Thiocapsa bogorovii: one gene and its partner. Each later gene encodes a partner of the first gene's protein in a complex. Links are inferred from orthologs where the notes say so. Each region holds a gene or a part of one and is shown on either strand. Other genes may lie near its edges. The genes, in order: secY and secA.

Region 1 (13,906 bases):
CACCACTGGCGACACCCTGTGCGATCTTAATAAGGTGATTACGCTCGAGCGTATGGAGTTCCCGGAGCCGGTCATCTCGGTTGCGGTGGAGCCCAAGACGAAGAGCGACCAGGAGAAGATGGGCGTCGCGCTCTCGAAGCTGGCACAGGAGGACCCGTCCTTCCGCGTGCACACCGACGAGGAGTCCGGCCAGACCATTATCTCCGGGATGGGCGAGCTGCATCTGGAGATCATCGTCGATCGGATGCGTCGCGAGTTCAAGGTCGAGGCCAACGTCGGTGCGCCGCAGGTCAGTTACCGCGAGACGATCCGAAAGACCGTCGAGCAAGAGACCAAGTTCGCACGCCAATCCGGCGGTCGCGGTCAGTACGGTCACGTCTACCTCCGTATCGAGCCGCAAGAGGCGGGTGTCGGGTACGAGTTCGTCAATGCAATCGTCGGCGGCACGGTTCCGAAAGAATACATTCCGGCGGTCGACAAAGGCATTCAGGAGGCGATGAAGAACGGCATTCTGGCCGGCTTTCCGATGGTGGACATCAAGGTCACGCTCTATGACGGCTCTTACCATGAGGTCGACTCGAGCGAAATGGCCTTCAAGATTGCCGGCTCGATGGGGATCAAGGAAGGGGCGGCCAAAGCCAAGCCTGTCCTGCTCGAGCCCATTATGAAGGTCGAGGTCGTGACGCCCGAAGAGAACATGGGCGACGTCATGGGCGATCTGAATAGTCGTCGCGGCATGATCCAGGGGATGGACGATGCGCCATCCGGCAAGATCATTCGTGCAGAGGTCCCCTTGTCCGAGATGTTCGGCTATGCAACGGACCTCCGGTCGGCCACCCAAGGGCGGGCGACCTACAGCATGGAGTTCTGTAAGTACAACGAAGTGCCCGCCAGCATTGCCGAAGCGGTCTCCAAGAAACAGTAACGAGCGACAGGGGTAGAGTGGGATGTCCAAAGCAAAATTCGAGCGCAGCAAGCCACACGTGAACGTCGGCACGATCGGCCATGTCGACCACGGCAAGACGACCTTGACGGCGGCGATCACGACGCACCAGTCGAAGCAATTCGGCGGTGAGGCGCGCGCCTACGACCAGATCGACAATGCCCCGGAAGAGCGCGAGCGCGGGATCACGATCGCCACGGCGCACGTGGAGTACGAGACCAAGAACCGTCACTACGCCCATGTGGACTGCCCCGGCCACGCCGACTACGTGAAGAACATGATCACGGGTGCGGCGCAGATGGACGGAGCGATTCTGGTGGTGAGTGCCGCGGACGGCCCGATGCCGCAGACGCGCGAGCACATCCTGCTGTCGCGTCAGGTCGGCGTGCCTTACATCGTGGTGTATCTGAACAAGGCCGACATGGTCGACGACGCCGAGCTGTTGGAGCTGGTGGAGATGGAAGTGCGCGAGCTGCTCTCGAGCTACGACTTCCCCGGCGACGACACCCCGATCGTGACCGGCTCGGCGAAGCTTGCCCTGGAGGGCGACACCTCCGAGATCGGCACCCCCTCGATCGACCGTCTGATGGAAGCGCTCGACAGCTACATCCCGCAGCCCGAGCGTGCGGTGGACGGTGCCTTCCTGATGCCGATCGAGGACGTCTTCTCGATCTCCGGTCGCGGCACCGTGGTGACCGGACGTATCGAGCGCGGCGTCGTGAAGGTGGGCGAAGAGGTCGAGATCGTCGGCATCAAGGACACCGTGAAGACCACCTGCACGGGTGTGGAGATGTTCCGCAAGCTGCTTGATCAGGGTCAGGCCGGGGACAACGTCGGCGTGCTGCTGCGCGGCACCAAGCGTGAAGACGTCGAGCGTGGTCAGGTCCTGGCCAAGCCCAAGTCGATCAACCCGCACACCCACTTCGAAGCCGAGGTGTACGTGCTGAGCAAGGAAGAGGGCGGTCGACATACCCCGTTCTTCAACGGTTATCGTCCGCAGTTTTACTTCCGCACCACCGACGTGACCGGCGCCTGCGAGCTGCCCGAGGGCATCGAGATGGTGATGCCCGGGGATAACGTGAAGATGACGATCAAGCTGATTGCGCCGATCGCCATGGAAGAAGGGTTGCGCTTTGCGGTACGCGAAGGCGGCCGCACCGTCGGTGCCGGCGTCGTTGCGAAGATCATCGAGTAAAGGCATGAATAACCAGAGAATTCGTATTCGCCTGAAGGCGTTTGACCATCGCCTGATCGACCAATCGGCTCGGGAAATCGTCGATACCGCCAAGCGCACGGGCGCACAGGTTCGGGGTCCGGTGCCGCTTCCCTCGAAGAAGGAGCGATTCACCATTCTGGTCTCGCCGCACGTCAACAAGGACGCGCGCGACCAGTACGAGTTGCGTACGCACAAGCGACTGATGGATATCGTCGACCCGACCGACAAGACGGTCGACGCATTGATGAAATTGGATCTGGCCGCGGGCGTCGACGTCCAGATTAAGTTGAGCTGAGGACGAACCCATGGCGATCGGATTGATTGGGCGTAAGGCCGGCATGACCCGGCTGTTCAGCGAAGACGGAGACAGTATCCCTGTCACCGTCATCGAGGTGCAGCCGAACCGGGTCAGCCAGGTCAAGTCTGCCGAGACTGACGGTTACAGCGCGATTCAGGTCGCCTTCGGGAATCGGAGGGCCTCACGCGTGACCAAACCGATGGCCGGCCACTATGCCAAGGCGGGTGTCGAAGCCGGCGAATGCCTGCGCGAGTTCCGCCTGGATAGCGGCGAAGGTACCGATCTCGCCGTGGGCTCGGAAATTTCGGTCGACATCTTCGCGCCGGGGCAAAAGGTCGATGTGCGGGGCGTGACCAAGGGCCGCGGCTTTGCCGGTGCCATCAAGCGGCATCACTTCGCCGGGCAAGATGCGACACACGGCAACTCTCTGTCGCATCGTGCTCCAGGTTCGATCGGACAGAACCAGTCGCCGGGTCGGGTTTTCAAGGGAAAGAAGATGGCTGGCCATCTGGGTGCCGCCAATCGCTGCACGCAGAACCTCGAGGTCGTGCGTGTCGACGCCGATCGGCAGCTTCTGCTGGTGCGCGGCGGCGTTCCCGGTCCGACCGGTGGCCGTTTGGTCGTGTTGCCGTCCGTGAAGCACAAGAACAAGGGTTAAGCACTGATGGAGCTCACGATTCGAAACGATGCCGGCGGTTCCAGCCTGCAGGTTGCGGACACCGTCTTCGGCGTCGACTACAAGCCCGGTCTGATTCATCAGGTCGTCAACGCCTATATGGCCGGTGCACGCGCCGGGACTCGGGCTCAGAAGACACGCGCCGAGGTCTCGGGTGGCGGGGCCAAGCCGTGGCGCCAGAAAGGCACCGGTCGGGCACGGGCAGGTAGCTCGCGCAGTCCGATCTGGCGCTCGGGCGGCGTCACCTTTGCAGCGAAGCCACAGGACTACAGCCAGAAGGTCAACCGCAAGATGTATCGCGGTGCCGTGCGTTCGATTCTATCGGAGCTGGTTCGTCAAGGGCGGTTGGTCGTCGTCGAGGATATGCGCCTGGATGCCCCGAAGACCAAGGATCTGCTGGCGCTGCTGAAGCGCCATGAGCTGACGGACGTGCTCATCCTGACAGACGGGCTCGACGACAACCTTTATCTGGCGTCGCGCAATATTCCGAAGGTCGATGTGATGGCGGTTCAGGACGTCGACCCGGTCAGTATGGTCGCGTTCGACACCGTGCTCGCCACCGAGGCGGCCGTGAAGCATTTGGAGGAGCGGTTGGCATGAACAACGAGCGTCTCATGAACGTCCTGTTGGCGCCGCTCGTCTCCGAGAAGACGACCCGAGCCGGCGATCTTGCCGGTCAATACGGTTTCCGCGTTGCGACCGATGCAACCAAGCGCGAGATCGCGCGTGCCGTCGAGCTCTTGTTCAACGTGAAGGTCGACGGGGTACAGGTCCTCAACGTCAAAGGAAAAAACAAGCGGCACGGCCAACGCCTCGGCAGGCGCAACGACTGGCGCAAGGCCTATGTGCGTCTCGAAGCCGGCCATGATATCGACTTCGGCGGCGGCGCCTGAGCGGGCCGGCCCACAGCAGCGGATAGACCAAGATGGCAATCGTAAAGACCAAACCGACTTCGGCCGGGCGGCGTTTCGTCGTCAAGGTGCAGTCCCCCGAGCTGCATAAGGGTGCGCCCTACGCGCCGCTCTTGGAGAAAAAGGCCAAGCATGGCGGGCGCAATAACCTCGGGCGCATCACCGTGCGTCACCAGGGCGGCGGACACAAGCAGCACTATCGCCTTGTCGATTTCAAGCGCAACAAAGAAGGTGTTCCGGCGGTCGTCGAGCGGCTCGAATATGATCCGAACCGGACGGCTCATTTGGCCCTCTTGAAGTATGCCGATGGCGAACGCGCGTACATCATCGCGCCAAAGGGTCTTGCAGTCGGCGGTCGTGTCGAGGCCGGCGAGGCTGCGCCGATCAGTGCCGGAAACTGCATGCCGCTGCGCAATATTCCGGTGGGTACTCAGGTGCATTGCATCGAGATGCGTCCCGGAAAGGGCGCACAGATTGCGCGGGCCGCGGGCAGCTCGGCCCAATTGGTTGCGCGTGACGGAAAGAGCGCGACGTTGCGGTTGCGGTCCGGCGAGATGCGCAAGATTCACGTCGACTGTCGCGCCGTGATCGGCGAGGTCGGCAACAGCGAGAACAGTCTGCGCAAGCTCGGGAAAGCCGGTGCATCGCGCTGGCGGGGTGTACGGCCGACCGTCCGCGGTGTGGTCATGAACCCGGTTGATCATCCGCACGGCGGCGGCGAAGGCCGCACCTCGGGCGGGCGCCACCCGGTGACACCTTGGGGCGTGCCGACCAAGGGTCACAAGACGCGTAAGAACAAGCGGACCGACGCGATGATCGTCCGACGTCGCGGACGCAAGTAAACAAGGCGAGGTTGAGCAAGTGCCACGTTCGATTCGAAAAGGACCCTTTGTCGACCACCATCTGATCAAGAAGGTCGAAGAGGCGGTCGCGCAAAACAGTAAGCGCCCCATCAAGACTTGGTCACGCCGTTCCATGGTGCTGCCCGAGATGGTTGGGTTGACCATTGCGGTCCACAACGGGCGTCTGCACGTGCCGGTGCTCGTCAACGAAAACATGATCGGCCACAAGCTCGGTGAGTTTGCATTGACCCGGACCTACCGGGGACATGCCGCCGACCGCAAGGCGAAGAAGCGCTAGCCGGAGATGGGGATGCGAGCCGAAGCAACACTGAAATATGCACGGGTCTCGGCCCAAAAGGCCCGGCTGATCGCCGACATGATCCGCGGGCGCGACGTCGAAGAGGCCCTGAACACCTTGACCTTCAGTACTCAAAAGAGTGCGGAGATCATCAAGAAGGTTTTGGAGTCGGCGGTTGCCAATGCCGAACACAACGAAGGCGCCGACATCGACGAGCTGAAGGTCGCGTCGATCCAGGTGGACGAGGGGCCGACCATGAAGCGGATTCGCCCCCGTGCCAAGGGTCGTGCGAATCGAATCATGAAACGCACCAGCCACATTCGGCTGACCGTAGCGGAAGGCTAAGGGGACCAGTATGGGACAGAAAGTTCATCCGACCGGCATCCGCCTTGGCATCGTCAAGGACTGGACCTCGAAGTGGTACGCAACGTCCAAGGACTACGCGAATTTCCTGAATACCGACATCGAGGTGCGCTCCTTCCTGCGCAAGGAATTGGCCAAGGCATCGGTGAGTCGGATCCAGATCGACCGCCCGGCGAAGAACGCGCATATCACCATCCACACGGCGCGTCCCGGTGTGGTGATCGGCAAGAAGGGCGAAGATATCGACAAGCTGCGCGCCCGCGTCTCTAAGATGATGGGGATCCCGGTCCACATCAGCATCGAGGAGATCCGCAAGCCCGAGCTGGATGCGCAGCTGGTTGCCGAAGGCATCGCTCAGCAGCTCGAGCGCCGCATCATGTTCCGCCGCGCCATGAAGCGTGCGATTCAGAACACCATGCGCCTCGGGGCCGAGGGTGTCCGCGTCAACGTCGCCGGTCGCTTGAATGGAGCCGAGATTGCACGCACGGAGTGGGCGCGCGAAGGTCGCGTCCCGCTGCATACGCTGCGCGCCGACATCGACTACGGTTTCGCCGAGGCCCGCACCACCTACGGCGTGATCGGTGTGAAGGTTTGGATCTTCAAAGGCGAGGTATTCGGTGACCAGATCCCCGAGGAACCGGCGCCGAAGGCGTCCGCAAGAAGGGGATAGGTCATGCTGCAACCAAAACGTACGAAATTCCGCAAACAGCACAAAGGCCGCAATCGTGGTCTTGCGCAAAGCGGCAACAAGGTGAGCTTCGGCGACTTCGGCTTGAAGGCGGTGGGTCGCGGCCGATTGACGGCGCGCCAGATCGAGGCCGCGCGGCGCGCGATCACGAGAAAGGTCAAGCGCGGCGGAAAGCTCTGGATCCGAGTCTTCCCCGACAAGCCCGTTTCGAAAAAACCACTCGAAGTCCGTATGGGTAAGGGTAAGGGTAACGTCGAGTACTGGGTGGCTCTGATTCAGCCGGGTCGAGTTCTCTACGAGATCGAGGGCGTGACCGAAGAGCTGGCTCGCGAGGCGTTCGAGTTGGCCGCGGCCAAGCTCCCCGTGCAGACCACCTTTGAGAGACGGATGATCCTGTGATGAAGGCGAACGAGCTAAGAACACGTAGCCCCGAAGAGCTTGAAAAAGAGCTAATGAACCTGTTGCGCGAGCAATTCAACCTGCGGATGCAAAGGGGTACCGGACAGTTGTCGAAGCCCTCGCAAATGAAGGCCGTGCGTCGGGAGATCGCCCGCGTGAAGACGATTATGGGTGAGCAGAAGACGAGGGCGGCGTCATGAGCGAAGAGACGATCAGCAACCCGAGCAGTAATCGGACCCTCGACGGCCGCGTCACCAGCAGTGCGATGGACAAGACCATCACGGTGCTCATCGAGCGGAAGGTCAAGCATCCTCTGTACGGGAAGTTCATGCGTCGGTCGACCAAGATCCACGCCCATGATGAGGAGAACGCATGCTCCGCGGGTGATTTGGTTCGTGTGGAGCAATGTCGCCCGTTGTCCAAGACCAAGACATGGCGCTTGATCGAGATCATCGAAAAGGCCCGTTGAGACCCGTCGCAGTCGTCTCGCTTCAGACATGACAGCGGGAGACGCCGAAAGCAGGTTATCCGGGCAGCACAACAGGTTTAGGTAAACAACAATGATTCAGATGCAGACCGATCTCAGTGTCGCCGACAATAGCGGCGCGCGGCGGGTGCAGTGCATCAAGGTGCTCGGCGGATCGCATCGGCGTTACGCGGGCATCGGCGATGTGATCAAGGTCACCGTCAAGGACGCCATCCCGCGCGGCAAGGTCAAGAAAGGCGACGTCTACAACGCGGTCGTGGTGCGTACGCGCAAAGGTGTGCGCCGTCCGGACGGCTCGACCGTCCGTTTCGACGGCAACGCAGCCGTGCTCTTGAACAACCAGCTTCAGCCGATCGGGACTCGTATCTTCGGGCCCGTGACGCGCGAGCTCCGCGGCGAGCGGTTCATGAAGATCATCTCGCTCGCGCCTGAAGTTCTGTAGGGGGTCGGGAGAGATGCAGAAGATCAAAAAGGGTGACGACGTCATGGTCATCACCGGCAAAGACAAGGGCAAGCGAGGCACGGTGCTGAAGGTGCTCGACAAGGATCATGTGGTCGTCGAGAACATCAATATCGCCCGGAAGCATCAGAAGGCGAATCCGCAGGCCGGCGAGCCGGGCGGGATCGTCGACAAGGTGATGCCGATCCAGGTGTCGAACGTCGCGCTCTACAACCCGCAGAAAGGCGGTCCGGATCGAGTCGGTTTCAAGATTCTCGAAGACGGCCGAAAGGTTCGCGTATTCAAGTCGGACGGCGAAGTCGTCGACGTCTGACCGAAGGAAACGAGATGACCAGACTACAGAAAGAATATCAGGACCGCGTCGTCGGACAGCTGCGCGAGCGGTTCGGCTTCAAGAGCGTGATGCAGGTTCCGCGGATCGAGAAGATTACCCTGAACATGGGAGTCGGCGAGGCGATTGCGGACAAGAAGGTCATGGATAATGCCGTGGCCGACCTGCGTCTCATCGCCGGGCAGCAACCGATCGTGACCTTTGCGAGGAAGTCCGTCGCAGGCTTCAAGATCCGCGAGGGATGGCCGATCGGCTGTAAGGTGACCCTGCGTCGCGAGCGTATGTACGAGTTCCTGGATCGTCTGGTCAGCGTCGCCATCCCGCGTATCCGCGATTTCCGCGGACTGAGCGCGAAGGCTTTCGACGGACGCGGCAACTACTCGATGGGCGTGCGCGAGCAGATCATCTTCCCCGAGATCGATTACGACAAGATCGATACGCTGCGGGGTCTGGATATCACCATCACGACAACGGCGCGGACGGACGAAGAAGGGCGTGCGCTGCTCGAGGCGTTTAACTTCCCATTCCGCACCTGAGGCCGATACGATGGCGAAAAAAAGCATGATCGCGCGCGATCGCAAGCGCACCGAGATCGCATCCCGGTTTGCAGTCAAACGTGCCGCCTTAAAGGCAGTCATCAATGACCGCGGTTCGAGCGGCGAGCAGATCGAAGAGGCGCTGGTCAAGCTGCAACAGCTCCCGCGTGACGCCAGCCCGACGCGCCAGCAACGTCGCTGCCGGATCAGCGGGCGGCCGCACGCCGTTTATCGCAAGTTCGGGCTTTCGCGCAACAAGATCCGCGAGGCCGTGATGCGGGGCGATGCGCCCGGCGTGGTCAAGGCCAGTTGGTAGTCTATGTTCGACCCCTACCGTTAGGGTCTACCAGGCCGTAGCGGTTTTTTGAAACCTGACGGGTATCGCACCGAAGAGGTGGTCTGACCCCCGGAGAAGCTCATGAGTATGTCGGATCCGATTGCGGATATGCTGACGCGTATCCGCAACGGCCAGCAGCGCGGCAAGATCACGATCGCGATGCCTTCGTCCAAGCAGAAGGTCGCGATTGCGAACCTCCTGAAAGCCGAGGGTTATATCGCCGACGCGACCGTCGAGGCGAATGGCAACAAACCCGAATTGGTGGTCAAGCTCAAGTATTTCCGGGGTAAACCCGTGATCGAGCAACTCACCCGTGTCTCGCGTCCCGGCCTGCGGATCTACCGCGGCAAGGACGACCTGCCCCAAGTCTGGGCCGGGCTCGGGATCGCGATCGTCTCCACGTCCAAAGGCTTGATGACCGACCGTGCCGCCCGCGAGGCGGGACACGGTGGCGAGATCATCGCCTACGTCGCTTAAGAGAGGATCCGATCATGTCACGAGTCGCAAAGGCGCCGATTGTCGTACCGAAAGGTGTGACGGTCGAAGTAGCGGGCCAGGACGTCACGGTCAAGGGCTCGAAGGGAACCATGGCGTGGTCAGTCCACCCCGCGGTGAGCATTACGCAGGTCGACGGCGAACTCCGCTTCGCTCCGGCCGAAGGCCATGAGAACGCCTGGGCCATGGCGGGGACGACACGCGCTCTGCTGAACAACATGGTGGTGGGCTGCAGCACGGGTTTCGTGCGCAAGCTCTCGCTGGTGGGCGTCGGCTATCGCGCGCAGGCGAAGGGCAATGTGCTCAACCTGAGCCTTGGCTTTTCCCATCCGATCGACTATCCGGTTCCCGCGGGAATCACGATCGAGACCCCGACCCAAACCGAGGTCGTCGTCACGGGGGCCGACAAACAACGTGTCGGTCAGGTCGCCTCGGAGATCCGGGGATTCCGGCCGCCGGAGCCCTACAAAGGCAAAGGCGTGCGTTACGCGGACGAAGACGTCCTGCGTAAGGAAGCCAAGAAGAAATAGGGGTCTCAGAAATCATGGACAAGAAACAAGCTCGCCTGCGTCGTGCGACGCGGGCGCGGGCGAAGATTCGCGAGCTGGGTGTGTTTCGACTGTGCGTACATCGCACCCCGCGCCACATCTACGCCCAAGTCATCGCGCCGGAAGGCAATCGCGTCGTGGCCAGCGCATCGACGGTGGAGCCCGCGTTTCGCGAAGCGATTCCGGGTCACAAGGGCAATGTCGGTGCGGCTGCGACGATCGGCAAGGCGATTGCCGAGCGGGCGCTTTCCGCCGGCGTGGAGACCGTAGCCTTCGATCGCTCCGGGTTTCGCTATCATGGCCGTCTCAAGGCGCTGGCGGATGCCGCGCGTGAGAACGGTCTGAAATTCTAGGAGTACGAGCATGGCGAACTTCAATCCGAAGAACGATGGAGACGATCTCCTCGAAAAGCTGATCGCGGTCAACCGGGTCGCCAAGGTCGTCAAGGGCGGGCGGCAATTCGGTTTCGCGGCCTTGACGGTCGTCGGAGACGGTAAGGGGCGCGTCGGGTTCGGTCGCGGAAAGGCCCGCGAGGTGCCGGTCGCGATTCAGAAGGCGATGGAAAATGCGCGCAAGAACATGATCGAGGTGAAGCTCAACGGCAACACCCTGCAATATCCGCTGAACGGGCGGCACGGCGCGGCGAAGGTCTTCATGAAACCGGCGTCCGAAGGCACGGGGATCATCGCCGGCGGCGCGATGCGCGCGGTCTTCGAAGTGCTCGGCGTTCAGAACGTGCTGGCCAAGTGCATCGGGACCAATAACCCGATCAACGTGGTTCGTGCCACCGTGCAAGGCCTGCGGACCATGAACGATCCCGAGACCATTGCCGCGAAGCGCGGCAAAACGGTCGCCGAGATCCTGGGGTAGACAATGGCCGACAAAAAGATGATGAAGGTCAAGTTGGTGCGGAGCGTCCACGGCCGTCTCGCCAATCACAAGTCATGCGTGCGCGGTCTCGGGCTGCGTCGTATGCACCATGTGGTCGAGGTCGAGGATACGCCCTGCACACGCGGCATGGTCAATACCGTGTCGTATATGGTTTCGATCGTGGAGGAGTCTCGCGATGCGACTCAATGATCTCAAGCCCGATCCGGGCAGCCGTCCCGCCGCGAAGCGTGTCGGTCGCGGAATCGGCAGCGGCCTGGGCAAGACCTGCGGACGCGGTCACAAGGGGCAGAAATCCCGTAAAGGCGGTTTCCACAAGGTCGGTTTTGAAGGCGGGCAGATGCCGCTGCAGCGTCGTCTGCCGAAGGTCGGCTTCCGCTCGCGTACGGCCGCGTCACGTGCGGAGGTTCGCCTAAGCGAGCTCTCGCGCGTGGAAGGCGACACGATCGACTTGCTTTCGCTGGTTCAGGCCCGCGTCCTGAGTCAGTCGATCAAGAGCGCGAAGATCATTGCTTCGGGTGAGGTCGGAAGGGCCTTCACGGTTCGCGGCGTTGGGGTGACCAAGGGTGCCCGTGCCGCGATCGAAGCAGCCGGCGGCAAGATCGAAGACTAGCTTAAAGGCACGAATCGGATGGCTAAGAATGTCGGATCGATGGGGCAGTCCCTCGGCGGTATGGGGCGACTGACCGAACTGCGGGCGCGGTTGCTGTTCGTGGTCGGTGCTCTCCTGGTCTATCGCATCGGGACCTTCATCCCCGTTCCGGGTGTGAACCCCGAGGCCTTGGCCATCCTGTTCGACCAAAACCAGGGCTCCATCCTGGATATGTTCAACATGTTCTCGGGCGGAGCCTTGGAGCGTGCGAGTCTCTTCGCACTCGGGATCATGCCCTACATCTCGGCGTCGATCATCATGCAGTTGATGACCTCCGTGGTTCCGAAGCTCGAGCAGTTGAAAAAGGAAGGTGAGTCGGGGCGCCGCAAGATCACCCAATACACACGCTACGGCACGGTCGTATTGGCGACCTTTCAAGCGGTCGGGATCTCGATGGCGCTGCAGGGGCAGACCGCCGGCGGCTCGGCTCTGGTGAGCCATGCCGGCATGGGCTTCGTCTTCACGGCGACGGTTTCCCTGGTGACCGGAACCATGTTCCTGATGTGGCTTGGCGAGCAGATCACCGAGCGCGGAATCGGCAACGGCATTTCCTTGATCATCTTCGCCGGGATCGTCGCCGGTCTGCCCGCGGCGTTGGGCGGGACACTGGAGCTTGCACGCACCGGAGAGATGAATTCGCTTGCGGTCTTGGCGCTGTTTGCCATGGCACTCGCGGTGACCGCCTTCGTGGTCTTCGTCGAGCGAGGCCAGCGGCGGATCACGGTGAACTACGCGCGGCGCCAGCAGGGGCGAAAGATGATGCAGGCGCAGAGTACGCATCTTCCGCTGAAGCTAAACATGGCCGGGGTGATTCCACCGATCTTTGCCTCGAGCATCATCCTGTTTCCCGGGACCCTGGGGCAGTGGTTCGGGAGCAGCGAAGATATGCGCTGGTTGGCGGACATTACCTCCAAGCTGTCGCCGGGGGAGCCGATCTATGTCTTGCTCTACGCGGCCGCGATCATCTTCTTTTGCTTTTTCTATACCGCCTTGGTCTTCAATGCCAAGGATACAGCCGATAATTTGAAACGCTCCGGTGCCTTCATTCCTGGGATCCGGCCGGGCGAACAAACAGCGCGATACATCGACACCGTGATGACGCGGTTAACCGCGGCGGGTGCGATCTACATCACCGCGGTCTGTCTGCTGCCCGAGTTTCTCATTGTCGGTTACAACGTGCCTTTCTATTTCGGCGGCACCTCTTTGCTGATCGTCGTGGTGGTGGTGATGGATTTCATGGCCCAGGTTCAGGCTCACTTGATGTCACATCAATACGAGGGCTTGATGCGGAAGGCAAACCTAAAGTCGCCGGGCGCCGGCATGCTGCGCTGAGTGGCGCTCGAGTCTGAAGGAGAGAACAAATGAAAGTGAGAGCATCGGTCAAGAAGTTGTGCCGGAACTGCAAGATTATCCGCCGCAACGGCACTGTTCGGGTCATCTGCAAGGACCCACGACACAAACAACGCCAGGGATAGGATCTCAGGCTTGATTGACGACTTCAGTTTGATATACTACGCGGTTTACCCGCTTGGCAATTTGGATTTCAGGGGTTTCTAAGCTATGGCCCGTATCGCCGGCGTCAACATCCCGGACAAGAAGCACGCAGTGATCGCGTTGACTTCGATTTATGGCATCGGCCGCGTGCGTGCCGCTGTGATCTGCGACGCCGCCGGTGTTCCGCGCGATGCCAAGGTTCAGAACCTCACGGAAGAAGAGGTCGACAAGCTGCGCAGCGAGGTCGGCAAGTTCTCCGTTGAAGGTGACCTGCGGCGCGAAGTGTCGATGAACATCAAGCGCTTGATGGACCTCGGCTGTAACCGCGGTATTCGCCACCGTCGTGGCTTGCCGTTGCGCGGCCAGCGGACCCGCACGAACGCACGTACCCGCAAGGGTCCGCGTCGTCCCATCAAACGATAAGGGCGCTTGGGCGCAGCGAAAGGGCTGGATAACCTCGAATGGCTAAACCGACTCGTACGATCAAGAAAAAGATCAAGAAGCAGGTTGCGGATGGGATTGCTCACGTCCACGCCTCCTTCAACAACACCATCATCACGATTACCGACCGCCAAGGCAATGTGTTGTCGTGGGCGACCGCAGGCGGGTCCGGGTTCCGGGGATCGCGCAAAAGCACGCCCTTCGCCGCACAGGTTGCGGCCGACAAGGCCGGCCAAGCGGTCAAGGATTACGGGCTTCGCAATCTCGACGTCAACGTGAAGGGGCCCGGTCCGGGTCGCGAATCGGCGGTGCGTGCGCTCAACAACGCCGGATTCAAGATCACGAGCATTACCGACGTGACACCGATCCCGCACAACGGCTGCCGCCCGCCCAAGAAGCGGCGCGTCTGATACAGGAACAGGTAGAGACATGGCACGTTATACAGGCCCAACCTGCAAACTCGCACGGCGCGAGGGGACCGATCTCGCCCTGAAGAGTCGCGCGCGTTCGCTGGACACGAAGTGCAACCTCGAAAAGCAACCCGGTCAGACGACCGACCGTCGGCGTCGGCTCTCCGACTACGGGGTCCAACTTCGCGAGAAG
Region 2 (16,164 bases), 2.6 Mb from region 1 along the record:
AGATCCAGGTCCCGGACGGCTTCTCGGTCGACAGCAACGGCTATCTCATCCTGCGGCCGCAGCGGCAGCGCTTTCGGTTTCTCGAGCCCTTGACACTCGAGCAGATCACGGCGATCGCCACGCATGCCGACGGAAAGGACCTGCTCAATCGCCTGCAGACCCGCGAAGCGGTCGACCACATCGCGCTGCCGGCGAACAACGGCCTGGTCACGGCGTGCTCCATGTTTCTGCACCGCCACTACGTGGTGCTTCGCAATCTGGACGACGCGCTCGGCTTTCATCTACAGGCGACAGTCCTCGACCCGGTCTCCACGCGCGGCACCAACGTCTACCTGGAGTTCATCAACCGCTCCGAGCAGTTGATCGTCAACCCGAGCGTGGCCGCCTCGGTGCACGACGCCATCCCGCTCACCCCGAGCCGTCGTTATTGGCACGGGCGCGCGAGCACCGCGCCCCCCGAGACCCGATCCGGCAACGACTACCCGCAGCTCGCCGAGATCTTCGATGGGCTCGAAGCCGGACCGCTCGAGGAGTGCTACTCGCATCGCATGATGGCCGTGACGCAGCATCCCGAGACCCTGCTGAACGGCGCCCGCCCCGATCGCATCTGGACCCGGCCCGTGGAACCACGCGACCCGCGCGGCGGGACCGACTTGGCGGCCGGCTTGGTCGCCGAGGGCCTCAAGCTCGACACCCGCACCGAATACGGCACCGGCATCCTGGAGGATCTTGCAGACGGCGCACGCGCGACTCTGCTGCTCGGCTACTTCCCGAATCTGATCGAGCACACCGAGATCTGCGCCGCGGCCCTGCGCCGGCGGATCGGTCGCATCGTCTTTCGGCGCGCCTCCTTCGAGCACGGGCACTTCCTCTCCGCCCGCGACCACGGCCGACTGGCCGACTACGAGGGTCTCGGCATCGAGGTCTTCTGGTGCAACGATGAACGCGCTCAAGTCGCGCGGCACGTCTTCCGGGGGCTTCGCGGTTATTTCACCTCGCCCGAGCAGGTCGATCGCTTCCGCACCAGCCTGGTCTTCGCCATCTATGGATCCATCAAGCCGCTCGACGACAGGTCAGCCCTCCAGATCGAACGTCTGCTGACCAACCTAAAGGGCCTGTTCGGAAGCGACATCAGCGTCCTAACCGGCGGCGGTCCGGGCGCCATGCTGCAGGTGACCGAAACAGCGCACCGGCTCGGTCTCCTGGTCGGCTCCAGCTACATCGAGACCCTGGACCAGAAGCCCAATCAAAGCGCCGACTATTACCAGACCTTCCAGGCACGCAGCCGCCAGTCGCGCCAGCGCTGGTTCGAGATTGCGAGCTTCCACATCTTCCTCTCCGGCGGAGTCGGAACGCTCGAAGAAATCGGCCTGACCCTGACCGACATGAAGCTCGGCGTCATCGAGTCCGGACCCATCGTCTTCTTCGACGGCTCCGGCGAGGGCTTTTACTGGGAGGGTCTCAAGACCCAATTGAACCGCATGGCGGCACAAGGCCGGCTCCCGGACTGGGTACTCGACAACATCCTCATGACCGCCGACCCCGACGCCATTCCGCGCTTCTACAAACAGACCCTCCGGCTGGGGTAGCCGCGGGGCAGACCACCGAAAGGTCCGTCGCCGCAGGATACGACTCCGGCGGGGGTTTCTTGCTCCCCGGACCGAGCACGGTTAGGATCCGCAGACTATAGGATGACGCGAGTTTCCGCCTTCGAAGCGCAGAGGGGGTGGTATGCCGTGGTGTCGGGCCGACTCCGTGTGCCGACCTCCCAACTCGTACTTCAAAGCACTCGGACGGCCAACGGATGGACCCTTTTTGAACGACGTGTTTCGACAAGTAGCACGGATCGCGGGCCAACTGCTGATCCTCTGCGCCCTGGCGGTCTCGGCATCCGCCGCGGAGCTGCCGCTCTGGGAGGTCGGCCTCGGCGCCCTCGACACGGCGGGCGGCCCGATGAGACGCCCGAGGCGCGTGCCTGCCGCGATCAGGGGATGATCGGTGCGGACGTGACAACCCCTCGCAAAATCGGGAGAATTCCGGTTATGGTACCGCGCACCGGATCGATGGATGCGCGACGTTCGAACGACTGCCGCGCCGACCGAGCCGAGATATCCGGATCCGGGTCGCGCCGAGCCCCGAGGCGCCCTTGTGTCGACACTCATGACCTTCGAGCATCCGCTGAACGAGCGCGTCCGCACCTTCCTGCGGATCGAGCATCTGTTCGAGCGACTCAACTACTTCGCGCCTCAGTACGACGCCTGGGCGACCCGTGTGGCCGTCGAGACCCTGCTCGACATCGCCGCGGTGACTGCACGCGCGGACGTCAAGAACGAGCTGCTCAAAGAGCTCGATCGCAACATCGCCACGATCAAGCGTTTCGGGGATCAGCCCGGGGTCGATCCGCGGGCATTGGACCAGGTGCTCGGCGACCTCGCGGATGCCGTCGGCGGTGTTCATCGCCTGTCCGGACCGATCGGACAGATCGCCCGAGAGGACGACCTCCTCAAGAGCGTCGCCCAACGCAGCAGTATTCCGGGCGGGGCCTGCAGCTTCGATCTACCGCAGTTCCATCATTGGCTCATCCAGGCACCGGAGATCAGGCAGGCGCGGCTCGACCACTGGCTTCAGGATCTGCGGCCGGCGGAGCGGGCGATCCGCCTCGTCCTTTCGCTCGCCCGAACCAGCGCATCGCCGCGTCAGGTGCTCGCGGAGGGCGGCTTCTTTCAGGAAGCGCTCGATGTCCAGGCCCCGGCGCAGATGGTGCGGGTCGGGATCAACGGGACCGGTGCACTCTACCCCGAGATCAGCGGTCACAAGAGCCGCTTCAGCATCCGTTTCATGAAGACCGGATCTCAAGGGCGGCCGTCTCAGATCCCGGAAAACATCCCCTTCAAGCTCACCTGCTGCGTCTTTTGAACCGCGTCCTTCACACCATGCACTGTTTCGACTCGCTCGCTGCCCAGGCACCCGCCAAACGCCTCATCCGTGGACGCGGTTCAGATGATTCGGATCCATTCCTAAACCGCGTCCAGCACGGATTCTTCGGCGTCCACCGAGCTGCGCTCGCCAACAAAGCATCGATTTTCGCACGGGACGCGGTTTAGCCATGGACACGATCGTCTCCTGTCCACGTTGCGGCAAGGCTGTCGTTTGGGGTCCGGCATCGCCCTGGCGCCCCTTCTGCAGCGAGCGCTGCCGTTTGGTCGATTTGGGCGAGTGGCTGGACGAGAATCACCGGATACCCGGCACGGAAGACGATCTCGACGATGATTCACCCATCAGCGAGCATTCGCCGGGGGCACACTGAGGCCCGGCGCACATCGCGACCCTTAGCGATCAGTCGATCGGCCAGAAACCTCGAATCGCCGCCAAGCCCTGAGCGCCATGCTCTCGGGCCACCTCCAGATCAGCTCGGGTCAAGCCACCGAGTGCATAGACCGGAAGCGTCGCCGTATCCACCAGCTCCGCGAAGCGGCGCCAGCCGAGCGGCTCTGCCCCGGGGTGGGAGACCGTGGGCTGGACCGGCGACAGCAGCGCATAGTTGAGCCCGAGACGCGCCGCGCGCATGAGATCATCGGCCGTGTGACAGGAGGCTCCGACCAGGTCGTCCGGCCGACCCGGACGCTCGCTCAGTCGGGCGAGCGCGCGTCCGCCGAGATGTAAGCCATGACGCGGGATCTCCAGTATCTCTTCCGGGTGTCGGTTCAGGAGGAGAGCTGCACCGCCTCGCTCGCAGACCACGAAGGCGCGACGCGCCAAGTCCCGATAGGCCGACTGATTCAGGTCGTGTGCACGCAGTTGGACGAGTCGGATTCCGCGCGCGACGGCGCGCGCAAGCCGAGCCAGAAAGACCTCGGGGTCAAGAGGATCAAGACCCGTGATCAGCATGCAAGCCGGCAGGCGCAGGGCTGTGATAACGGGACGATCGGCCGCGGGAAAGCAGGCCGGATCCATGGTCTCGGGACGTTGCCAGGCGAGAGGCTGCCCTTCCAAACCGGCGGGGACGCCCGCGTACGACACGACACGCCGGACATCCAGCAGGACATGGCGATCACCGTAATGGTGTCGAATGCGGATGAGCGGACGGCTGTCGTGGACCTTGATGCCAAGCTCCTCTTCAAGCTCGCGCGCCAGACCGCGCTCGGGTGATTCGCCGGGTTCGAGCTTGCCGCCCGGAAACTCCCAGAGCCCGCCCTGATGGACGCGATCCGGGCGTTTGGTGATCAGCACCCGTCCCGCAGGATCGGAAATCGCGCCGACCATCACATGAATCAGGTCGCTGCTCAACTGCGGTATTCGGCGTTGATCCGGACGTAGTCGTAGGAGAGATCGCAGGTCAAGACCCGTGCCTCGGCCGGACCCCGGCCAAGCGAGACGCGGATCAGAATCTCGGGCTCGGCCATGACGGCGGCCCCGGCCTCCTCCGTATAATCAGGTGCGCGCCCCCCATCATCGACGATCAAGACCTCGCCGAGATGGATTCGAATCCGATCAATGTCGAGATCACGAACACCCGCACGCCCGACCGCGGCCAGGATGCGACCCCAGTTGGGATCGGACGCAAAGAGCGCCGTCTTCACCAACGGCGAATGGGCGATGGTGTACGCCACCGCGCGGGCTTCATCGACATCAGCCGCGCCTTCGATCTGCACGGTCACGAGCTTGGTCGCACCCTCGGCATCGCGAACGATGGCGGTCGCCAGCTCGACGCAAACCGCATCGACGGCACTCTGGAGTACGCCGTATTCCGGCGACGCACCGTCGCGTATCTCGGGATTTCCGCAGGCCCCGGTCGCGACCAGCACGCAAGCGTCGTTGGTCGAGGTATCGCCGTCGACCGTGATGGCATTGAATGATCGGGTGACCGCCGAGCCCAAGCAGGCTTCGAGCACGCCGGGTGCCACGGCCGCATCCGTCGCGATGAAGGCGAGCATGGTCGCCATGTTCGGACAGATCATCCCGGCGCCTTTGGCGATCCCGGTGATCGACGCGGTGCGTCCGTCGATCTGGAAGGTGCGCGAGATCAACTTGGGCACCCGATCCGTCGTCATGATGGCGCGCGCAGCGGCAGGCCATGCCGATGCATCCAATCGGCCGAGCAGCTCGGGCAGTGCCGCCGCAATACGATCGACCGGCAGATGCTCGCCGATCACGCCCGTGGAGAAGGGCAGGACCTCCTCCGCGGCACAGTCGCCCAGAGCGGCGAGTGCAGCACAGCTCGACTCCGCATCCGCCAGCCCGCGCCGACCCGTACCCGCGTTGGCATTACCCGCGTTGATCAACAGATAGCGGGGCATCGCTTGACCCAAATGGGTCTTGGCGACCCGCACGGGCGCGGCGCAGAAGGCGTTCCGGGTGAAAACGGCCGCGCAGCGGCTGCCGGGGGCGAGTTCCATGACCAACAAGTCATCCCGTCCCTGATAGCGAATACCGGCCGCCCCGGCAGCCAAACGCACACCGCCGACGGGATGCCAGACCAAGTCGCGCAACTGGCCCGGGACGACGGGATCGGATGCGGTCATGGTGTCCGTCAACTCGCTTTGCCGTGGCATTGCTTGTACTTCTTACCCGAACCGCAGGGACAGGGCTCGTTGCGCCCGACCTTGCGATCGCCGCGGACATAGGGTTGAGCGTGCGCAGGTTCGGCGCCGCGAGCGCTCGCCCGGTCGCGGCCTTCGGGATCCGCATCGCCCGCGGAACCGAGACCCTCGAAGCGCTCGTGCTTGAACTCGAACTCCCGTTCCCGAGCGGGCGCCGCTCCGAGCGCGGAGACAGGCTGCGGCTCTGCACCGGGCTGTGTCTGCACCTGGAGTTTGGCGAGAGTGGCCACGACGTCGTGTTTGATGCTGTCGAGCATCGCGGAGAACATCTCGAAGGCCTCGCGCTTGTACTCCTGCTTGGGGTTCTTCTGCGCGTAGCCGCGCAGATGGATCCCCTGACGTAGATAGTCCATCGCGGCAAGGTGGTCCTTCCAATGGGTGTCTAGGGTCTGGAGCATCACCGCGGTCTCGATCTGACGCATGGTCGGCGAGCCGATGAGCTTCTCGCGATCGGCGTAAGCCGAGATCAGGGTATCGTGGATGCGTGCCCGCAGGGTTTCTTCATGGAGCGAGTCGTCCTCGTCGAGCCACTTGCGGATCGGCCAGTCGCCGCCGAAATGCTCGTTCAACGCGACACTCAGCCCTTCCACATCCCACTGCTCTTCGAGACTCTCGGGCGGAACATAGGTGTTGATCAGGCGCGTCAGGGCATCGTCGCGCATCGCCGTGACGGTATCCGAGACATCCACGCTGTCCATCAGCTCGCGGCGTTGGCGATAGATGACCTTGCGCTGATCGTTGGCGACGTCGTCGTATTCGAGCAGCTGCTTGCGGATATCGAAGTTGCGGCCCTCGACCTTGCGCTGGGCGTTCTCGATCGCCTTGGTCACCCAGGGGTGCTCGATCGCCTCGCCCTGCTGCATGCCGAGCTTTTGCATCATCTTGCCGACGCGATCGGAGGCGAAGATGCGCATCAGGTTGTCTTCGAGCGACAAATAGAAACGCGAGGAGCCCGGGTCACCTTGGCGGCCGGAGCGACCGCGCAACTGGTTGTCGATACGACGGGACTCGTGCCGCTCGGTGCCGACGACATGCAGACCGCCGGCCGCCACCACCTGGGCGTGGCGCTCCTTCCAGGCGGCGCGAATGGCGTCGCGATCGGCATCGGGACCGGCCTCTTCGAGCTCGGCCTCCAGATTACCGCCGAGCACGATGTCGGTCCCGCGACCGGCCATGTTGGTGGCGATGGTGACGGCACCGGGACGGCCGGCCTGGGCGATGATCCCGGCCTCGCGCTCATGCTGCTTGGCGTTCAGGACCTCGTGCGGGATCTTCTGCTCGACGAGCAGACGATCGATCAGCTCGGAGGTCTCGATCGAGGCGGTACCCACGAGGGCAGGCTGACCGCGAGCAACGCAGTCGCGGATGTCCTCGATGATGGCCTGATACTTCTCGTCTTGCGTGAGATACACGAGGTCGCCCCGATCCTCGCGGACCATGGGCTGATTGGTCGGGATGACGACGACCTCCAGCCCGTAGATCTGCTGAAACTCGTACGCCTCGGTATCCGCCGTGCCGGTCATACCCGAGAGCTTGGGATAGAGCCGGAAGAGATTCTGAAAGGTGATCGACGCCATCGTCTGGTTTTCGGGCTGGATGGCGACCCCTTCCTTGGCCTCCACCGCCTGATGCAGACCCTCCGACCAACGCCGGCCCGGCATCGTGCGCCCGGTGAACTCGTCGACGATGACGATCTGACCGTCGCGCACGATGTACTCGACGTTCTTCTGAAACAGCGCATGCGCACGCAGCGCGGCATAGACGTGGTGCATTAGGACGATGTTGGCGGGGTCGTAGAGACCGCCTTCCTCGGCGAGGAGTCCGATCTCCACCAGCATCTGCTCGACGTGCTCGTGACCTTCCTCGCTCAGATAGACCTGGCGCGCCTTCTCGTCGACCGAATAATCGCCGGGACCGAAGTCGGGTTGACCCTCCTCGTTGGTGATGGGGGCCTGACGCGTAAGGCGCGGAATGATCTTGTCGATCTGCTTGTAGAGATCCGTGCTCCCTTCGGAGGGACCCGAGATGATGAGCGGGGTGCGCGCCTCGTCGATGAGGATGGAGTCGACCTCGTCGACGATCGCGTAGAAGGGATCGCGCTGAACGCGCTGCTCGGCCACGAAGGCCATGTTGTCGCGCAGATAGTCGAATCCGAACTCGTTGTTGGTGCCGTAGGTAATGTCCGCGGCATAGGTCTCCTTGCGGGAGACCGGGCGCATGTGGCGATAACCTTGACCGACGGGCGGCTCGTAGCTCAGATCGAAGAGGAAGGACGCGGAATCCGGGCCGGTACCGCCCGATGAATTGATCACGCCGGTGGTCAGACCGAGGAAATGGTATATCTGCCCCATCCAGGCGGCGTCGCGCCGTGCCAAATAGTCGTTGACGGTGACGACGTGCACGCCCTTGCTCGGGAGGGCATTGAGGTAGGCCGAGAGGGTCGCGACCAGGGTCTTGCCCTCGCCGGTTCGCATCTCGGCGATCTTACCGTCGTTGAGCACCATACCGCCGACCATCTGCACATCGAAGTGACGTAGGCCGAGCGTTCGCTTGGATGCCTCGCGCACGACCGCGAATGACTCCGGAATCAGGCTGTCGAGATCCGCTCCTGCGGCAAGACGCTCGCGAAACTCCGTCGTCTTCGCGGCGAGGGCTTGATCGGAGAGTCGCTCGAGCTCGGGCTCAAGGGCATTGATCCGTGCGACTGACTTGAGCAGCGTCTTGACGAGCCGGTCATTCCGGCTGCCGAAGACCTTTTTGAGCAGATGCTTGACCATCGGATACGTTTGAGACCTGTCGGGAAAATCCCGGCATGATACCGGAATTCAATGACAGCCGCAGGTGCCGTCGCAGGTTCGGCCACCGCCGCGAGCCCGCGCAAACCGCCCCGCCGTGCACCCGGCTCGGTCCTTCGACGGATCGCCGGCATCTAACCGGGTTGACCCTCGGATGTCGCGGCCACGACCGGACGAGGCTGACGGTCGATGTAGCGGAAGGGATCGACCGCCTTTCCGTCCTTCAGAACCTCGAAGTGAACATGCGGGCCAGTCGCGGTTCCGGAGGATCCGACCGTCGCGATCTTCTGACCTTGGCGGACCATCTGCCCCTCTTTGACAAGATTGTCCTGGTTGTGGGCATAGCGTGTGACGAGCCCGTTGACATGCCGAATATCGACCGTGCGCCCGTATCCGCCCTTACGACCGCTGAAGGTGACGACACCGTCGGCGACCGCCACGATCGCGGTACCTCGCGGACTTGCGAAGTCGACGCCCTCATGGAAGAGGCGCTTCTTCTTGATGGGATGCACCCGAAACCCGAATCTCGAGGTGATGTAACCGGCGCGGACAGGCCAGCCGGACGGCATCACCTGAGCCGTGAGACCCTTCTCCATGATGACGTCTTCGATGACCTCGAGCTTGCGCTGACGGTCCTGAACCAGACTAACCATGCTGCCGAGCTCGCTGGCGATTTCGCGGATCGTAAAGTCTCGCGCCGGACCGTCTTCGGCACCGCCTCGCGGAGGCGGATTCTCGAAATCGAATTCTTCGGGGTTCAGACCGGACATCTGAACGAGTCGTTCGCCGAGTGCATTGAGCCTGAAGAGTTCAGCCTGCATGTCGCCGACGCGGGCGGTGATCGCATCGAGGTCGTCGGAGTTTGCGGGATCGGAGACGGGGGGAAGCGGTGCTGGCGAGGCTCGGGGAACAAGCGCCGGTTGAGCGGGGTTGTCGACAAGTGTTGTCAGATTTTGGTAATGCCCTATCCAGAATCCTAATCCTACCCCCGCCACGGTGAACAGGGTAACGGCCAAGAGTGTTATAACGGCCTGTCCGCGATCGGTTTTTCGTCGGTCGAGGTGGCGCATCGTCTTCCCTCTGCTGCTTCTCTAACTGGATGGGCACTGGGCACAAAGGTTAATTGTCGCCACAATCGTGGCCCAGGTCGATTCGTTTTTCCGCGCGAACGACCATCGGGATCGCTTTCGCTCAGCCGTTCGCATGTCGAGGATTACCTCCGATGCTTTATCCGAGACTGGCTCATGTCCGCGAATTGCTTCAGTCCAACCGATTGATCCGCAAGCATCTCGAGCACAGAGACCGCGAGCTGGCCTTGCTGGGAATGGTGCTGAATCGGCTGCCGGATCCGTTGCGCGCGCATTGCCGCGACGCGACCCTTGCCGGGGAGGTCCTGACGCTTGTTCTGGATTCGCCGGCTTGGCTTACCCGCACACGCTTTTTGATCGAGGACCTGGCTCGATCGCTCCAGGGCGAGGGCGTCGCCAAGATCTCGACGCAGGTCCGCATCCCGGGGGAGGGCGATGCGGCAGCGGGGGATCGAGCCGGCCCGCCAATCGAATCGCCGAAAGCGCCCAACGGCGGAAACCGACTGAGCGTTCGAGCAATCGCACATCTGCGCGGCGCGGCGGACGGGATGACGGACCCGGCCTTGGCGGAGGTCTTTCGGCGTTTCGCAAACCACCATGCCGCGGCCGCCGAGGCGGCGGTCGGGGACGGACGGGGTGAATCGCAGCGGTTGCCCGGCGTCGAAGAGAAGCTCGCTCCAGAGGCGAACTAAGCCAGCGCCACCGGGTGCGCATAGCAGATGGGAGATTGCGCGGAGTCCTCGAACACCACCTCTTCCCAGGCATCGACGTCGGCCACCAGCGCGCGCAACAGGTTGTTGTTGAGCGCATGACCGGACTTGTGTGCCTGGAAGGACCCGATCAGTGTATGACCCAGGAGATAGAGGTCGCCGATCGCATCCAGGATCTTGTGTTTCACGAACTCGTCTTCGTAGCGCAAGCCTTCGTCGTTGAGCACACGGTATTCGTCCACGACGACTGCGTTGTCCAGACTCCCGCCCAGGGCCAGATTCTGAGCGCGCAATGCCTCGATCTCGCGCAAAAAACCGAAGGTTCGCGCCCGGCTCACCTCCTTCACGAACGAGGAGGTCGAGAAATCCACGATCGCCCGGTTGGACCGCGCGTGGAATGCGGGATGGTCGAAATCGATCGAGAACTCGACCTTGAAGCCGTTGTATGGCGAAAAGCGAGCATACTTGTCGCCGTCGCGCACCTCGATCGGCCGCTTGATACGGATAAAACGCTTGGCGCGATTCTGTTCTTCCATCCCTGCCGACTGCACCAGGAACACGAACGGCCCGGCACTGCCGTCCATGATCGGCACCTCGGCCGCGCCGACATCGACATAGGCATTGTCGATCCCGAGTCCGGCAAAAGCCGACAGGATGTGCTCGACCGTCGAGACACGGACATCGCCTTTCACGAGGGTGGTGGACAGCCGGGTATCGCCCACGTTGAAAGGTGTCGCCTTGATCTCGACAGGCGCCTCCAAGTCGACCCGGCGGAAGATAATGCCCGTATCGGGCGCCGCCGGCCGCAAGGTCAGGGGGATCTTCTCGCCGGTATGCAGGCCAACACCGGTCGCCCGGATCACATTCTTCAAGGTACGCTGCTTGAGCATCGGTCGAGGTCTCCCATCGCAAGCCGTGGCGGCTGTCGGCATCCGTTGCCGGCTGATCGACGATCGAGCGTGGTCCGGCAAATCCGTGCCGGGACCACGATCGTTCTCCATTCGTCATGTTGTTTTGCGGCTCGCATGCGAGCCACCTGCCGCTAAGCTTAGGGTTTTCCCCGACGTTTATCAAGATCACTAACGAACCATTTTGAAGGCGACTGTTTTGGAAGAACTATTTGATACAGGGAAACCCCTGATCAATCCGCCTGCCGGCGCAGAAACGCCGGAATATCGAGATAGTCGAGATCGCTCTCCACGACCGCCTCGGCCACAGCCGCAGCACCGCCGCGACGATAGATCGCGGGGCGGCCGAGGTCGTTATAGTTGGGTGCACTCTCGTTGTTGCCGCCGCCGACCAGGTGCATTGCAGCCGCCTCTTGGGCACCTTGCCGCTTGAGCGTGACGCGACGCTCGCCCAAACCGGTCGCGACAACCGTGACACGCAGCTCGTCGTCCAGCGCCGGATCGATCACGGTACCGACCACGACGGTCGCATCATCGTCGGCGAAATCACGCACGGTGTTGCCGACCTCGTCGAACTCGCCGATCGTCAGACTCAGTCCGGCGGTGATATTGACCAGGATGCCCTTCGCACCGGCAAGGTCGATGTCCTCCAGGAGCGGGCTGCGGATGGCGGCCTCTGCGGCCTCGCGGGCACGATGCTCGCCGCGAGCTGCACCGGTCCCCATCATGGCGACACCCATCTCCGACATGACCGTTTTAACATCGGCGAAGTCGACGTTGATCAGGCCTGGACGAGTGATCAGCTCGGCGATGCCCTGAGTCGCATGCAACAGCACGTCGTTGGCGGCACTGAAGGCGCCGAGCAGGCTCATGTCCTTACCGAGTACCGCCAAGAGTTTTTCGTTGGGGATCGTGATCAAGGAATCGACGTGCTTGGCCAATTCCGCAATGCCTTCCTCTGCGATGCGGCGCCGTTTGGTCCCCTCGAACGGGAACGGTTTGGTCACGACGGCGACCGTCAGGATACCGAGCTCCTTGGCCACCTGTGCCACGACCGGCGCCGCACCCGTACCGGTACCGCCGCCCATGCCGGCGGTGATGAAGACCATGTCCGCCCCGTCGAGGGCCTCTTGGATGCGATCCCGATCCTCCATCGCGGAATTGCGACCGACCTCGGGATCCGCACCCGCGCCCAACCCCTTGGTGATGCCGGCACCGAGTTGAAGGATCGTCTTCACCTGCGAGCTCTTCAGCGCCTGCGCGTCGGTGTTGGCGCAGATGAAATCCACCCCTTCGATGGTCGCGGCGACCATGTGGTTGACCGCGTTCCCGCCGCCGCCACCGACCCCGACGACCTTGATGACAGCGTTCTGACTGTGGGTATCCATGAGCTCAAACATACTGTTGTCTCCTCTCGAATTCATGTGTTGCACGACCTATGAAACCCCGTACGTGCGCGCTTCGGCGAGCACGTCCCCCCGACACCGCCGCGACACCTGTCGCGGCACCGGACCGCAGGCCGCGGCCCCCGACCGATGGGGCTTGACGAAACACCCCACCCCAAATGCGCCTTCAAGTGACTGAACGCCCCCCCCGAACACATTCGACCGACTCAACCGCATCGGCTGCGACACGCGCAACGCTGAACAGGATCCGCGAAACACGCCCAAACGCGATGTGGCAGCCGACCCGATTCCATCAAAAATTGCCCTGAAACCAGCTCCGCATCCGCGACCACGCACCTCGCAGCCCGGCGGAATCCCCGATCTCGGGCCGCCGCGAGAAACGGTGCTGCCGCGCGTACATCAACAGACCCACGCCGGTCGAATAGATCGGATTGTTCACGACCTCGTCCATCCCGATCACGTACTGCGGGACCCCGAGCCGCACCGGCATATGGAAAACCTCCTCGGCCAGCTCGATCAGGCCGTCCATCTTCGAGCTGCCGCCGGTCAACACGACGCCGCCCGCGACCAGATCCTCGAAACCGCTGCGCCGCAGCTCGTTGTGCAGCAGGGTCAGGAGCTCCTCGTAGCGCGGCTCGACCACCTCGGCCAACGTCTGGCGCGAGAGTCTGCGCGGCGGTCGATCCCCGATGCTCGGAACCTCGATGGACTCGCTGTTGGCCGCCAGCTGTGCCAGGGCACAGGCATGCTTGACCTTGATCAGCTCGGCATGCTGCGTCGGCGTGCGCAGTGCGACCGCGATGTCGTTGGTGACCTGATCGCCGGCGATCGGGATCACCGCGGTGTGGCGAATCGCCCCGTCCGTGAAGACGGCGAGATCCGTCGTACCGCCGCCGATGTCGACGACACAGACTCCGAGCTCCTTCTCGTCGTCGCCGAGCACCGAGTAACTCGAGCTGAGCTGAGCGAGCACCAGATCGTCGACCTCGAGCCCGCAGCGCCGGATGCACTTGACGATGTTTTGGGCGGCACTCACCGCACCCGTGACCATATGCACACGGGCTTCGAGCCGCACGCCGCACATCCCGATCGGCTCGCGGATGCCCTCCTGATCGTCGATGATGAATTCCTGCGGCAGGATGTGCAGGATCTTCTGATCAGCCGGGATCGCCACCGCCCGTGCCGCATCGATGACTCGGTCGACGTCGGCCTGGGTCACCTCGACCTCCTTGATCGCGGTGATGCCGTGCGAGTTGAGGCTGCGCACATGGCTGCCGGCAATCCCGGCATGGACCGAGTGGATCTCGCAGCCCGCCATCAGCTCGGCCTCCTCGACCGCACGCTGGATCGACTGGACGGTCGACTCGATGTCGACGACGACGCCCTTCTTCAGACCCCGCGAGGGGTGTGTGCCGATGCCGATGATCTCGATCTGGTTGTCGTCCTTGAGCTCGCCCACCAAGGCGGCCACCTTCGAGGTGCCGATATCCAGGCCCACCAATAGATTCTTGTCGTTACGTCTCGACATCCGGTCTCATCCTCGTTTGCCGGATCGCCTCTGGCGATCCGTTGTCGCACGAGCCTGCGGCTCGGCGTTCGCTGCCCATTTCACGGCGAAACCATTGCTGTAGCGCAGGTCCACCACCAGCGGCTGACCGGCCGCCTCCAACTGTGTCGCGCTGGCGATATAGCGCGCAAGTCGCTGATCGATGTCCTCCGTGCCGAGATACAACTCGACACCCATGACCAGCTCGACGCGCCACGCCCCCCGCGGGTCGACGGAGAGCGACTGAATGAGATGGCCGATCAACATCAGATCGTCGCGCCACTGCACATAGCGCTTCACCACCTCCGGCGCACGTCGATCCTCGCCTTCGAGCAGCGGGAGACCCGCCGGGACCGTACCCGTGCCGGGCCGAAAAACGATGCCCTCGGCCGTCACCAAACCGTCGCGATTCCAGCGCGCGATCGGGCGGTGCTCCTCGACCTCGACCTGCAGCCGATCCGGCCAAACGCGTCGCACGGTAGCGTGACCGACCCAGGCCAAGTCCTCGGCGGCCTGCTTCAGATCCTTCAAATCGGCCGTTAGGATGCCGCCGCGCAGCCGCTCGCTGATGGTCTCCTGCAACAAGCGCGATGAGTGGTGATGCAGCTCGCCCTCCACGGCGATGATGCGCACAGGCAACAACTGCGGCTCCCAAAGGCCCAGCAGCCAAATGCCGCTCGCCATGACCGAGATCAGAAGGAACCCGACGAGAGCGAGCCAACGCCCGGAGCGACGTGGACGCACTTCCTCGACCGTCGGAGTGATGTGAGCCGGGTCAACCACGGTCGAGACTCGTCTCCAGGATTCGCAACACCAAGGTATCGAAGTCCAGCCCCGCCACCCGAGCAGCCATCGGGACCAGGCTGTGGTCGGTCATGCCCGGGACCGTGTTGATCTCCAGCAGGAACGGCTCTCCGCTCCCGTCGACCATCAGGTCGACCCGTCCCCAGCCGCTCGCCCCGGTGGCCTCGAAGGCGTCGAGCGCGAGTCGCTGCAGCCGCGACTCCTCCACTTCGGGCAAACCGCAGGGGCAGTGATAACGCGTGCTGTCCGCCCGATACTTGGCTTCGAAGTCGTAAAAGGCGTGCGGCGTTTCGAGTCGGATCATGGGGAGCGCATCCCCCCCGAGCACGGCGCAGGTGTACTCGGCGCCATGAATCCATCGTTCGGCGAGGACCAGGGCATCGTAACCGCGGGCCGCGCGCCAAGCATCGGCCAGCGAGGCCATGTCCTCGACACGCGCCATGCCGATGCTCGATCCCTCGTGGACCGGCTTGACCATGAGCGGGAAGCCAAGCGCCTCTGCGGCTGCCAGATCGGCGTCCGTGCGCAGCAACACCGAGGCGGCTGTGGGCAAACCGCACCCGGTCCATGCCAGCTTGCAGCGATACTTGTCCATGCCGAGCGCCGAGCCCAGCACACCGGAACCCGTGTAGGGCATCCCGATGGTCTCCAGGGCACCCTGGATCTGGCCGTCTTCGCCACCGCGCCCGTGCAGGATGACGAAGGCGCGATCGAAGCCGCCGGTGCGTAGGTCTTCGAGCACACGCTCGTCCGGATCCAGCGGATGGGCATCGATACCCTGACGCAGCAGGGCCGCCAGCACGGCACTTCCGCTCTTGAGCGAGATCTCGCGTTCCGCCGCACGCCCGCCGAGGAGTACTGCGACCTTGCCGAACCGAGCGCGCGCCTGGATCTTCTCTGGTGTCATGAATGCTCTCCGGCGATGTGTTTGACCTCGGGCACCAGTCTGACGCCGGTGGCGTCCTCGACCCGGCGCTGCACCAGGTCGATCAGCTCGCGGATGTCCGCGGCACTGGCCTCGCCCGTGTTGATGATGAAGTTCGCGTGCTTCTCGGACACCTGAGCGCCGCCGATCCGATAACCCTTAAGCCCTTCCGCCTCGATCAGGCGCGCCGCATGATCGCCGGGCGGATTGCGGAACACCGATCCGCAGCTCGGCAGCCCCACGGGCTGTGTCTGCGCACGCCGGTCGAGCAGCTCGCGGATCCGCGCCATCCCGGCCTTGCCGTTGCCGGGGGCAAGCTCGAGCGCGACATCCAGGAACCACTCGCCGGGCGGCCCGATGACCTCGCGGTAGCCGATCGAGA

Evidence for each region.
Region 2: the proteins of secY (region 1) and secA are in contact, whole or in part, in a crystal structure (PDB 3DIN), measured with the Thermotoga maritima proteins. The link is inferred for Thiocapsa bogorovii from one-to-one orthologs. Residues at the interface, in WP_004081795.1 of Thermotoga maritima: Glu108, Gly109, Glu110, Glu111, Ala236, Glu237, Arg238, Arg239, Ile240, Thr241, Ile242, Gln243, Tyr244, Ala245, Arg246, Arg247, Val248, Thr249, Gly250, Arg251, Arg252, Val253, Tyr254, Gly256, Ala257, Ser258, Thr259, Tyr260, Leu261, Pro262; in WP_004082002.1 of Thermotoga maritima: Glu261, Ala262, Arg263, Lys300, Ala301, Arg302, Thr303, Ile304, Ile305, Leu323, Tyr324, Asp325, Pro326, Val329, Ser330, Tyr333, Ile336, Lys340, Phe345, Val349, Glu363, Phe364, Tyr374, Ser375, Gly376, Gly377, Glu393, Ile395, Thr482, Ser483.

Annotation. Positions count from the first base shown.
Region 1 is NZ_CP089309.1:4,606,393-4,620,298, forward strand. What follows is about bases 10,558-13,523. They hold secY (preprotein translocase subunit SecY), read left to right. Parts: upstream 10,558-11,347; coding sequence 11,348-12,700; downstream 12,701-13,523. Other genes in these bases: rpsE (30S ribosomal protein S5), read left to right, coding at 10,558-10,698; rpmD (50S ribosomal protein L30), read left to right, coding at 10,702-10,908; rplO (50S ribosomal protein L15), read left to right, coding at 10,895-11,329; rpmJ (50S ribosomal protein L36), read left to right, coding at 12,730-12,843; rpsM (30S ribosomal protein S13), read left to right, coding at 12,929-13,285. Also shown: fusA (elongation factor G), read left to right, coding at 1-925; tuf (elongation factor Tu), read left to right, coding at 948-2,138; rpsJ (30S ribosomal protein S10), read left to right, coding at 2,143-2,454; rplC (50S ribosomal protein L3), read left to right, coding at 2,465-3,115; rplD (50S ribosomal protein L4), read left to right, coding at 3,122-3,733; rplW (50S ribosomal protein L23), read left to right, coding at 3,730-4,026; rplB (50S ribosomal protein L2), read left to right, coding at 4,059-4,886; rpsS (30S ribosomal protein S19), read left to right, coding at 4,906-5,184; rplV (50S ribosomal protein L22), read left to right, coding at 5,197-5,529; rpsC (30S ribosomal protein S3), read left to right, coding at 5,540-6,217; rplP (50S ribosomal protein L16), read left to right, coding at 6,221-6,634; rpmC (50S ribosomal protein L29), read left to right, coding at 6,634-6,834; rpsQ (30S ribosomal protein S17), read left to right, coding at 6,831-7,103; rplN (50S ribosomal protein L14), read left to right, coding at 7,195-7,563; rplX (50S ribosomal protein L24), read left to right, coding at 7,577-7,894; rplE (50S ribosomal protein L5), read left to right, coding at 7,909-8,448; and 7 more genes. UniProt on the Escherichia coli protein: The central subunit of the protein translocation channel SecYEG. Consists of two halves formed by TMs 1-5 and 6-10.
Region 2 is NZ_CP089309.1:2,018,368-2,034,531, forward strand. What follows is about bases 5,331-8,749. They hold secA (preprotein translocase subunit SecA), read right to left. Parts: upstream 8,378-8,749; coding sequence 5,531-8,377; downstream 5,331-5,530. Other genes in these bases: argJ (bifunctional glutamate N-acetyltransferase/amino-acid acetyltransferase ArgJ), read right to left, coding at 5,331-5,522; LT988_RS09200 (M23 family metallopeptidase), read right to left, coding at 8,530-8,749. Outside these bases: LT988_RS09165 (LOG family protein), read left to right, coding at 1-1,589; LT988_RS09170 (hypothetical protein), read left to right, coding at 1,816-1,995; cell division protein ZapD, read left to right, coding at 2,068-2,916; DNA gyrase inhibitor YacG, read left to right, coding at 3,107-3,307; LT988_RS09185 (Nudix family hydrolase), read right to left, coding at 3,337-4,287; more of argJ, read right to left, coding at 4,284-5,330; more of LT988_RS09200, read right to left, coding at 8,750-9,216; LT988_RS09205 (DciA family protein), read left to right, coding at 9,618-10,175; lpxC (UDP-3-O-acyl-N-acetylglucosamine deacetylase), read right to left, coding at 10,172-11,083; cell division protein FtsZ, read right to left, coding at 11,335-12,501; cell division protein FtsA, read right to left, coding at 12,800-14,035; LT988_RS09225 (cell division protein FtsQ/DivIB), read right to left, coding at 14,042-14,836; LT988_RS09230 (D-alanine--D-alanine ligase), read right to left, coding at 14,829-15,764; murB (UDP-N-acetylmuramate dehydrogenase), read right to left, coding at 15,761-16,164. UniProt on the Escherichia coli protein: Required for protein export, interacts with the SecYEG preprotein conducting channel.